Regions from separate parts of the Mesorhizobium sp. Arg314 genome, predicted to be linked through region 1. Evidence: predicted binding sites of a transcription regulator. Region 1 holds the regulator's gene; the other holds the start of a gene.
The links. Region 1 encodes LexA, which represses DNA repair genes until DNA is damaged. Its sites were predicted from a motif close to TGTTCNNNNTGTGTTCNG; they were not measured.
Positions count from the first base shown of each region.

Region 2: recA (recombinase RecA) is a predicted target of LexA. The motif match lies at 3,625-3,642, and genes of this name have one in related genera.

Region 1 covers NZ_JBSKBP010000002.1:288,719-294,397, forward strand. Annotated here, with positions in the region: gene gltX (glutamate--tRNA ligase) at 1-1,273, opposite strand, end outside; gene ACWGS9_RS03525 (ComEC/Rec2 family competence protein) at 1,377-3,851, shown strand; gene lexA (transcriptional repressor LexA) at 3,905-4,639, opposite strand; gene kynU (kynureninase) at 5,101-5,679, shown strand, end outside.
Region 2 covers NZ_JBSKBP010000002.1:87,511-93,189, reverse strand. Annotated here, with positions in the region: gene alaS (alanine--tRNA ligase) at 1-2,129, opposite strand, end outside; gene recA (recombinase RecA) at 2,469-3,566, opposite strand; gene ACWGS9_RS02455 (carbohydrate kinase family protein) at 3,848-4,786, shown strand; gene ACWGS9_RS02450 (pseudouridine-5'-phosphate glycosidase) at 4,826-5,679, shown strand, end outside.

The DNA of each region.
Region 1 (5,679 bases):
ACTCGCGGATCGAAGCCTCCGCCGAAGCGGCGCTCCACTCGCCCTGGACAGAAGACAATGCGCCATGGGCACCGCGCAAAATCGCGCGCGCATCCGCGGTGAGCAGGCCCGACGCCTTCTCGTCCAGCGGCAACGGCCGCTCGGCGAACAGGAACGCCGCGCCGTCGACCAATTCCACAAGGGTCTTGGCCCGCTCCTTGAGGCCCGGCATGGCGGCAAGCAGTTGCGCCTTGCGCTTGTCTTCGAGCTTTGCCGCGAGCGCCGGACCGCCATCGAGATAGGGCAGAGTACCGACGAAGATATCGAACAGCGCCTTGTCGTCCATCTTGCGCATATGGACGCCGTTCAGCGCCTCCAGCTTGGCGAAGTCGAAGCGGGCCGCGCCCTTGTTGACGTCGCCGATGTCGAACCAGGCGATCATGTCCTTGATCGACATCACCTCGTCGTCGCCATGGCTCCAGCCGAGCCTGGCCAGATAGTTGAGCAGGGCCTCCGGCAGATAGCCCATGGCGCGATAGGCCTCGACGCCGAGCGCGCCGTGCCGCTTCGACAGCTTGGCGCCGTCGGCGCCATGGATCAGCGGGATGTGCGACATCGACGGCACGTCCCAGCCCATGGCGTTATAGATCACCGTCTGGCGCGCGGCGTTGGTCAGATGGTCGTCGCCACGGATGATGTGGGTGACGCCCATGTCGTGGTCGTCGACGACGACGGCATGCATGTAGGTCGGGTTGCCGTCCGAACGCAGGATGATGAAGTCGTCGAGATCCTTGTTGGGGAAGCGCACCTCGCCCTGCACGCGGTCCTGCACGACCGTCTCGCCCTCGGTCGGCGCCTTGATGCGGATCGCGCCCTTGACGCCTGCCGGCGCCTCGGAGGGGTCACGGTCGCGCCACTGGCCGTTGTAGCGCGGCGGCAGGCCTTTGGCACGGGCCGCCTCGCGCATCGCCTCGAGCTCGGCCGGGGTCTCGTAGCTGTAATAGGCCTTGCCGATGCGCACGAGCTGCTCCGCCACCTCGCGATGGCGCGGGGCGCGCTCGAACTGCGAAACGGCTTCGCCGTTCCAGGAGAGGCCTAGCCAGGTCAGTCCGTCGAGAATGGCAGCCGTGGCGGCCTCGGTGGAACGCTCGCGATCGGTGTCCTCGATGCGCAGCAGCATCGTGCCGCCGGTGTGCCTGGCATAGAGCCAGTTGAACAGCGCCGTGCGCGCCCCGCCTATATGCAGGTAGCCGGTGGGCGAGGGAGCAAAACGGGTGACGACCTTGTCGGACATGGAACTCTCGAAGAAGCACTGAAAAAATGCATGTTTCGCGCGGACTTCCACACGACCGGCGTTCATGTAGCATAGGCGGTCTGGGGCGCAAGGGGCAGACCCGATGGCTGGACATGGCCGGGGCGCGGAGGAGGGCGAGGGAACGACTGCTGGCGTCAGCGAACGCCTGATGTTTACCCATGCCACGCCCGCTGAAGAAGCGCCGGTTTCGCTTCCGGAATTCCGTCCACCAGCCGAGCTTTTGCCACCCGGTGACGGTGCGCTGCAGCCAGCCTCGCCGGCAGGCACCGTCAGCCGGATCCGCAAACAGCTTGGCCGCGTTTCGCTTCCTGCGCTGCGCCGGAGCATTTCCGTCGCCGCCGCGACCGAGCTCGATCGCGGCGTCGGCTTCCTGCTGGTGCCGGTCTTCCTTGCGGCCGGCGTCATCTATTACTTCTCGCTAGGCACCGAGCCCGACCTCTACAGGCCGCTTGCGGCGGTGGCTCTGATGGCCGTCTGCGCGGCGGTCTCGCGTTCCTGGCAGAGAACGCACCTTGTCTTCATGGCGAGCCTTTTCTGCGCGCTCGGCTTTCTTGCGGCCAAGGTCGAGACCTGGCGGATGGCGACGCCGATGCTGGGGTCCGAAATCCAGACGCGGCTGACCGGCCGCCTCGTCACCGCCGAAGCAATGGCCAATGGCCGCGTGCGGCTGACCATCGATCTCATGTCCACGGAGCATCCGACACTGCGTTACGCACCGGACCGCGTCAGGCTTTCGGCGCGCAGGATCCCGCCCGACATGACGGCCGGGTCGATGCTGACCGGCTATGCCAAGCTGCTACCGCCGACGGGCCCGGTTCGGCCGGACAGCTACGACTTTTCCTTCGACAGCTATTTTGCCGGCATCGGCGGCAGCGGCTTTTTCCTGGGCGACCCAAAGCCGATTGCGCCGGCTCCGACTGCGCCAATGGGGGCACCATTCGGCGCACGCATTGCATCGGCCATAGAAAACGCGCGGGAGGGGATTGCCGATCACATCAGGAGCAGCATCGGTGGTCCCGAAGGCGAGATTGCAGCGGCCCTGATCGTCGGCGTGCGCGCCGGGATTCCGGAGCCAATCAACGAGTCGATGCGACGGACCGGCATCTACCACATCATCTCGATCTCCGGCCTGCACATGGCGCTGGTCGCCGGCACGATCATGGTCCTGCTGCGCAGCGCCTTCGCGCTGTTTCCGGACTTCTCGTCGCGCCGACCGGTGAAGAAATATGCCGCGGGCATCGCGCTGGTCTCGATCGCCGCCTACCTCGTGATCTCCGGCATCGTGGTGGCGGCCGAGCGAAGCTTCATCATGCTGGCCGTCATGCTTGTCGCCGTGCTCTTCGACCGCGCGGCGCTGACGATGCGCAACCTGGCGATCTCGGCCATCGCCGTCATCCTGGTCTCGCCGCACGAAGTGGTGGGCCCAAGCTTCCAGATGTCCTTTGCCGCCACCGCCGCCCTGGTCGGCGCTTACGCCGGCTTTGCCGATTATCGCGCCGGTAAAGCGACCGCGCCGCCGGCAAAACGCTCGTTCCTCGGCTTCGTATCGCGAAAACTGGCGGTTGGAGTGGGTGGCGCCGCGATGACGTCGCTCATCGCGGGCAGCGCAACATTGCTGTTCGCGATCTGGCACTTCCAGCGGGTGTCGCCGCTCAGCCTGCTGGCCAATCTGGCCGTCATGCCGATCGTCTCGCTGATCGTCATGCCGTTCGCCGTGTTGAGCGCGCTGGCCATGCCCTTCGGCTTCGACGGTCCTTTTCTCTATGTGATGGGCAAGGGCCTGACGGCGATGATCGCCATTTCGGCATGGATTTCCGAGCGCTCGCCGGTCGACGCAGTCGGGTTGATCTCGATCCAGTCGGTGCTGCTGGCGACGATCGCGCTGGTCATAGCGACCATGGCCACCACCTGGCTAAGGCTTGTCGCCGTCCCCTTCGCGCTCGCCGCCCTGCTGGCCATTCCGCATGTCCGCACGCCGGATGTGCTCATCTCCGAAGACGCGCATCTGGTGGCAATGCCGATCGGCGGCGGCGAGCTTGCCATCAACCGCGCCCGTTCCAACGAATTCACCACCGACAATTGGAAACGGGCGCTGAAAGCCGAGGAAATCGTGCCGCCGGAGACATTCGCCAAGGACGCTCTCGACATCGCCGATCCCGTCGACCTGCCGCCTGGCTCGCCCTTCTACTGCACCGGCGACCTCTGCATCGGCCGGCATCCCTCCGGCGCGATCGTCGCGCTCGCCGAAAACCGCGACAGCGCACGGCCGTCCTGCGGCTTTGCCGACCTTATCGTCATCAACGACGCCACGGCCTACAATCCCTGCCGCGATCCGCGCGTGCTTGTCGTCACCAAGCGCCAGCTGGCGCGCGACGGCAGCGCCGCCGTGTTCTTCGATCGGCAAGCGGCCACCGCGCGGCCCGCTATTCGCTACGCGGTCGAAAAGCCATACCGGCCCTGGCACGAGCAGCGGAAATACGCTCGCGAGGCGAGGGGCCTGCCGCCTTATAAAAAGCCTGAGAGGATGGGTGCCAAGCCCCCGCAACCGTCTCAGTAGATCGTAACGCAATTCCGAACGGAAAACCGCTGCGCACTTTTCCTGAAAATTGCTCAGTAGCGGCGGATAAGGCCGACCAGCTTGCCCTGGACCTTGACCCGGTCCGGCCCAAAGATGCGGGTCTCGTAGGCCGGGTTGGCGGCTTCGAGCGCGATCGAGGCGCCCTTGCGGCGGAAGCGCTTGAGCGTCGCTTCCTCATCGTCGACCAGCGCCACCACGATCTCGCCCGGGCTTGCCGTGTTGGCATTGCGGATGATGACGGTGTCGCCGTCGAAGATGCCGGCCTCGATCATCGAGTCGCCCTTGACTTCCAGCGCATAGTGCTCGCCGCCCGTGATCATGTCCGGCGGCACCGTGATCGAATGCGTCTGGTGCTGGATGGCGTCGATCGGCACACCGGCGGCAATGCGGCCCATCACCGGAATGGATACCGCCGAAACGGCGTCGTCATCATTGCTTGGCGTCGGCGCTCGCGAGGACGTCGCCGGCTTGACCTGGCGGCTGAGATTGCCCTGGCCGCCCTGGATGACGCTTGGCGAAAACTTCTTCGCGGCATTCAGGCCAGGCGCGATCGAGTCGGGCAGCCGCAAGACTTCCAGCGCGCGCGCCCGGTTCGGCAGCCGGCGAATGAAGCCGCGTTCTACCAGCGCCGTGATCAGCCGATGGATACCGGACTTCGAGGCAAGATCGAGCGCCTCCTTCATCTCGTCGAAGGATGGAGGAATCCCGCTCTCCTTCAGGCGTTCATGGATGAACATCAGGAGTTCATGTTGTTTGCGCGTCAGCATTGGCGGCCCCCACGGGTTCTGAAACCAGAATCAGAAAAACAAACCCAGAACAAACACTATCTGTTCCAGTTGTGTTCCGCAACCGTTTAAAGTTTAATGAATTTGTTAAGGCCGCCGAAACAATGTTGCATCCGATGGTGCCCTGGCCGCCGCTAGCCGGGCGGCGACATTGATTCCGCTCGATTTTGCGGCTCGTCCTTAAGCTGAAACGTGAGGTGGCATCATCACGAAAGTGCCGGGTGAGATCGCGCCGACTCCTCGGTGCGCGTGCTGCACCGTGAACGAAACGAACCCAAAATGCCAACCTCGGCGGTTTTCCGGTTCACAGTTTTCGCCGTCTATGGACCAGCTAACATAGGACGAAAGGTTCTTGCCCTGCCGCCGACGGTGGTGAGACAACCGCTTGGCCGCCTGACGATGTAGTGCGAGCGGCGCCGGGTCGAAATGGAGGCGGTAGCACAATGAGGGGAATTCCTGATCTGGCCGAGATCGAGGCAATGGATGCCGCTGATCCGCTGCGCGCCATGCGCGGTCGCTTCGTCTTGCCGGAAGGCGTCATATACCTTGACGGCAATTCGCTGGGCGCTGCTTCGGTCAACGTCTTCAACGAGGTCGAGACGGCCGCGAAGCAGGAATGGGCGCAGGATCTCATCCGTGCCTGGAACACAGCCCGCTGGTTCGACATGCCTGTCGGGCTGGGCGACCGGCTCGGGCGTCTGATCGGCGCCGCGCCGGGCCAGAGCGTGGTGTGCGACACGACCTCGATCAACATCTACAAGGTCCTGCACGCGGCACTTGCAACGCGGCCCGAGCGCTCGGTGATCGTTGCCGAAGGCGACAGCTTTCCGACCGACCTCTACATGGCGGAAGGGGTGGCCTCGACGCGGCCGGGCACGGTGCTGCGGCTCGAAGGTGTCGATGCCCCGGCGATCGAAGAGCTGGTCGACGATCGCGTCGCGGTCATCCTGGTCAACCACGTCAACTACAGGTCCGGCCGACTGCGCGACATGGCGGCCCTGACGCGCAAGGCCCACGACGCC
Region 2 (5,679 bases), 200 kb from region 1:
CCCGTCAGCGCCTCGATGCGGCGCACACCGGCCGCCACCGCGCTGTCCGAGAGGATGCGCACCAGGCCGATGTCGCCGGTCGACCTCACATGCGTGCCGCCGCACAGCTCTACCGAATAGGGCCGGTTGGCCTTGGCACCGTGCAGGCCGGTGCCCATCGACACGACGCGCACCTCGTCGCCATATTTTTCGCCGAACAGCGCCATCGCACCCTCGGCGATCGCATCGTCGACCGACATCAGGCGCGTCGTCACCGGGCTATTCTGCACGACGATCTCGTTCGCCATGCGCTCGACCTCTTCAAGGTCCTCCGACGAGATCGGCTTGTTGTGCGAGATGTCGAAGCGCAAGCGTTCGGGCGCGACCAGCGAGCCCTTCTGCGCGACATGGGTGCCCAGCACCTCGCGCAGCGCCTCGTGGATGAGATGCGTCGCGGAATGGTTGGCGCGCAGCCTGGAGCGGCGGGCATGATCGACCTTGAGCTCGACGGCTGCGCCGGTCTTGACCGTGCCGCTCGCCACCTTGCCGAGATGCACGAACAATCCGTCGGCCTTCTTCTGCGTGTCGGAAACCTCGATCGAGAACCCGTCGCCGGAGATGACCCCTGTATCACCCATCTGGCCGCCGGATTCGCCATAGAACGGCGTCTGGTTGACAACCACGGCGACCGCGTCGCCCTGGCCGGCGCTGTCGATGGTCTTGCCGTCCTTGACCAGTGCCTGGACGATGCCTTCCGCCTGCTCGGTCTCGTAGCCGAGGAACTCGGTCGCGCCGGTCTTTTCGCGCACCGAGAACCACACCGTCTCGGTCGCGGCGTCGCCAGAGCCCGCCCAATGCGCCCGCGCCTCGGCCTTCTGCCGTTCCATCGCGTCGGTGAAGCCGGCGATATCGACCGAGATGCTGCGCTGGCGCAGCGCATCCTGCGTCAGATCGAGCGGGAAGCCATAGGTGTCGTAGAGCTTGAACGCCGTCTCGCCATCCAGCATGTCGCCGGCATGCAGCGTCTCCGTGGCGTCCGAAAGCAGGCCAAGGCCGCGCACCAGCGTCTTGCGGAAGCGTGTCTCCTCGAGCTTCAGCGTTTCGGTGATCAGCGCCTCGCCCCGCACGAGCTCGGGATAGGCCTGGCCCATCTCGCGCACCAGCGCCGGCACCAGCTGCCACATCAGCGGCTCCTTGGCGCCAAGCAGCTGCGCGTGGCGCATGGCACGGCGCATGATGCGGCGCAGCACATAGCCGCGGCCCTCGTTGGAGGGCAGCACGCCGTCGGCCACCAGGAAGGAGGTCGAGCGCAGGTGATCCGCGATGACCCGGTATGAAGCAACGTTCTCCTGGCTCGGCCCCTGCCCGAGTGCCGAGGACGCCGCATCGATCAGATGCCTGAACAGGTCGGTCTCGAAGACGCTTTCGACGCCTTGCAGGATGGAGGCCATGCGCTCCAGGCCCAGGCCGGTGTCGATCGAGGGGCGCGGCAGGTCGATGCGCTCCTCTTTCGTCACCTGCTCATACTGCATGAACACAAGGTTCCAGAATTCCAGGAACCGGTCGCCGTCTTCCTCCGGGCTGCCGGGCGGGCCGCCCCAGATATGCTCGCCGCGGTCGATGAAGATTTCCGAGCACGGGCCGCACGGGCCGGTATCGCCCATCGCCCAGAAATTGTCCGAGGTCGGGATGCGGATGATGCGATCGTCGGAGAAACCGGCGATCTTCTTCCAGTAACCCGCCGCCTCGTCGTCGGTGTGATAGACGGTGACGAGCAGCTTGTCCTTCTTGAGGCCAAAACCCTTGGTGATCAGGTTCCATGCAAGCTCGATCGCGCGCTCCTTGAAATAGTCGCCGAACGAGAAATTGCCGAGCATCTCGAAGAAGGTCAGATGGCGCGCGGTGTAGCCGACATTGTCGAGGTCGTTGTGCTTGCCGCCGGCGCGCACGCTTTTCTGCGCGGTCGAGGCCCGCGAATAGGGACGCTTCTCCAAACCGGTGAAGACGTTCTTGAACTGCACCATGCCGGCGTTGGTGAACATCAGCGTCGGATCGTTGCGCGGCACCAGCGGGCTGGAGCCGACGATCTCGTGGCCCTCCTTGCGGAAGTAGTCGAGGAATGTCGACCGGATGTCGTTCACGCCACTCATTGCATACTGCCTTTTTCGCAAGAACCGCCGGCCCGGCCGGCGGCAAATGGGCTTTGGTGTTTCAGAAGATAGATTGGCCTTTTAGCGATAGCTCTTGAGCCTGTCCAGAAACACGGAGTTGGGCCAATTAAACGATCCGCCGGCCGCTCGACGCTACCCCGAAACGCAAAACCGCCGGCACGAAGGCCGGCGGTTCGGGTACGCAGTACTCAAGAACTCGATTACATAAGCATATACCGATAAACCAGGATTGTGGCCGAACTCCGGCTAAGCCGACTAATTGCTTTGGCTCGATTCCGGACAGGAACCATGGCGCAACCCTCTTGGAACCAACCAGCCCTACACAGCGCCGGCTTCGTCCTCAAAACCCTCATCGCCACCCTCGGAGCCGCCGTTCTCGAGGAATTTCTCGGCGATCAGCCCGGCATTCTGACGCAGCGCCAACTCGACTTCGCGCGCCATGTCGGGATTGTCGCGCAGGAACAGCTTGGCGTTCTCGCGGCCCTGGCCGAGGCGCTGCGAGTTATAGGAGAACCAGGCGCCCGACTTCTCGATGACACCGGCCTTGACGCCGAGATCGATCAGCTCGCCGGTCTTCGACACGCCCTCGCCATACATGATGTCGAATTCAACCACCTTGAAGGGCGGGGCGAGCTTGTTCTTCACCACCTTGACGCGGGTCTGGTTACCGACGACCTCGTCGCGGTCCTTGACCGAGCCGATGCGGCGGATGTCAAGGCGCACCGAGGCATAGAATTTCAGCGCATTGCCGCCAGTGGTGGTTTCGGGCGAACCGAACATGACGCCGATCTTCATGCGGATCTGGTTGATGAAGATGACCATGGTGTTGGAGCGTGAGATCGAGGCGGTCAGCTTGCGCAGCGCCTGGCTCATCAGGCGAGCCTGCAGGCCAGGCAGCGAATCGCCCATCTCGCCTTCGATTTCGGCGCGCGGCGTAAGTGCTGCCACCGAATCGACCACCAGCACGTCTATGGCACCGGAGCGCACCAGCGTGTCGCAGATCTCCAGTGCCTGCTCGCCGGTGTCGGGCTGCGAGATCAACAGGTTCTCGAGATCGACGCCAAGCTTGCGGGCATAGACCGGATCGAGCGCGTGCTCGGCATCGACGAAGGCGCAGATGCCGCCCTTTTTCTGCGCTTCCGCAACCGTGTGCAGCGCCAGCGTCGTCTTGCCCGAGCTTTCCGGCCCGTAGATTTCGATGATGCGGCCGCGCGGCAGGCCGCCGACGCCGAGCGCGATGTCGAGGCCGAGCGAGCCTGTCGGCACGGTTTCGATCTCGACCACCTGCTCATTGGCGCCGAGCCGCATAATCGAGCCCTTGCCGAAAGCGCGCTCGATCTGCGACAGCGCCGCATCCAGAGCCTTTGATTTGTCCACTGCCTTATCCTCTACAAGCCGCAAAGAATTCTGAGCCATGATACATCACCCCTTGGTCGTCAATGAAGGCCGGACAATCCGTGATCCCTGCCTGTTTTGTACCTTTTTTGTTCTCATTTGGCAAGGGGCAATAAATGCCTGAAAAACAATCAATATCTCGGTCTGTTCTATTTTTGTCTCACCAGGACTAGTATCCACCAGAAGCACTGGTTCAAAAGAGACTTCGCCGTCCGACCGTCCGAATCGCGACCCGATTGCGAGGCGACCAGAGGAAACCTAGTGTGCGCAGCCGCACGATCAACCAAGGTCACCACATCCACATGCCGACATCCCCAACAATCCTGGCGCTGGGCGGCGCGCATATCGACCGGCGCGGCCAGGTCTCGGGCACCTATGTGCCCGCCGCCTCCAATCCAGGCATCATGCGCGAGGATGTCGGCGGCGTCGTTTTCAATGCGTTGCGCAGCGTGGTGAAGCGCGGCGTGTCGGCCTCGCTGATTTCGGTGCGCGGCGGCGACGCGGCCGCCGACACGGTCGCCTCGGCGATCGACGGCGCAGGAATAACGGACCTCTCGGTCGTGTTCCTCGACCGCACGACGCCCAGCTACACGGCGCTGATCGACGCCGACGGCGAATTGATCGTCGGGCTGGCCGACATGGCGCTCTATGACCTTGCTTTCACCAAACAGATCCGCCGCGCCAAGGTGCGCGAGGCGATCGCCGCCGCCGACGCCGTCCTGTGCGACGCCAACCTGCCGACGGCGGCGATGGAACGGCTGCTGGCGCTTGCCGGCGGCAGGCCGGTCTTCGCCATTGCCGTCTCTCCGGCCAAGGTCGTTCGCCTGGCGCCGCTGCTCGCCGATCTGTCGCTGCTTTTCATGAACCGCCGCGAAGCTGCCGCGCTGGTCGGCGCCGAGCCTTCCGGAGAAACCCTTGTCCGCCAACTCAGGCAGGCCGGCCTGAACGCCGGCGTCGTGACGGCCGGCAGCGCTCCGGTGCTGGGCTTCGACGACACCGGCACCTTTCAAATCGACCCGCCCGCGCCGCGCAAGGTCGCCGACGTGACCGGCGCCGGCGATGCCTTGACCGGCGCAACGGTCGCCGCCTTGCTGCGCGGACTGCCGCTGCGTACCGCACTGCGTGAGGGCCTTGCCGCGGCGATGCTTGCCATCGAGAGCGCCGAGGCCGTGCCGTCCTTCACGGGCGCCAACTTCACGCAGGCGCTTGCCCTTGTGCCGGAGCCGCGGGAGGTGGCATAGGGCCACCGACCATCTACTTCCTCCTTGTCGGAGACAGCCATGACGCCGCAAACCGCCCGCCCCTTCGTCGACATCCACCAGCCTGTAGCGGAGGCGCTCGCCGCTGGTCGACCGGTGGTGGCGCTGGAAAGCACCATCATCACCCACGGCATGCCCTATCCCGAAAATGGCGCGATGGCGGCCAAGGTCGAGCAGATCATCGTCGACGGCGGCGCGGTTCCGGCGACGATCGCCGTGGTCAACGGCCGCATCAAGATCGGGCTCTCCGACGGCGAGCGCGAATCGCTGGCCATGACCGGCGACGCCATGAAACTGTCGCGCGCCGATATCGGCTTTGCGGTAGCGCAGGCGCGCACCGGCGGCACCACTGTTGCGGCGACCATGATCGCCGCGCATATGGCCGGCATCAAGGTCTTCGCCACTGGCGGCATCGGCGGCGTCCACAAGGGCGCCGAGAAGAGCTTCGACATCTCGGCCGATCTCGACGAGCTGGCGCGCACGCCGGTCATCGTCGTCTCGGCCGGCGCCAAGGCGATCCTCGACATCGAAAAGACGCTGGAAGTGCTGGAGACGCGCGGCGTGCCGGTCATCGGCCATGGCTGCGAGACCATGCCGGCCTTCTGGTCGCGGCAATCGCCCTTCCGCGCGCCGCTGACGCTCAATGCGCCGGAGGACATCGCGCATTTCTACCGGACGCGGCAGGCGCTGGGTCTCGGTGGCGGCATCCTGATCGCCAATCCGGTGCCGGCGAATGACGAGATCCCGGCTGTCGAAATGGATGGCTACATCCAGGCCGCGCAGAAGGCTGCAGAGGCGCACAATGTCACCGGCAAGGCGGTGACGCCCTTCCTGCTGTCGAAGATTTTGGAGCTGACCGGTGGCCGCAGCTTGAA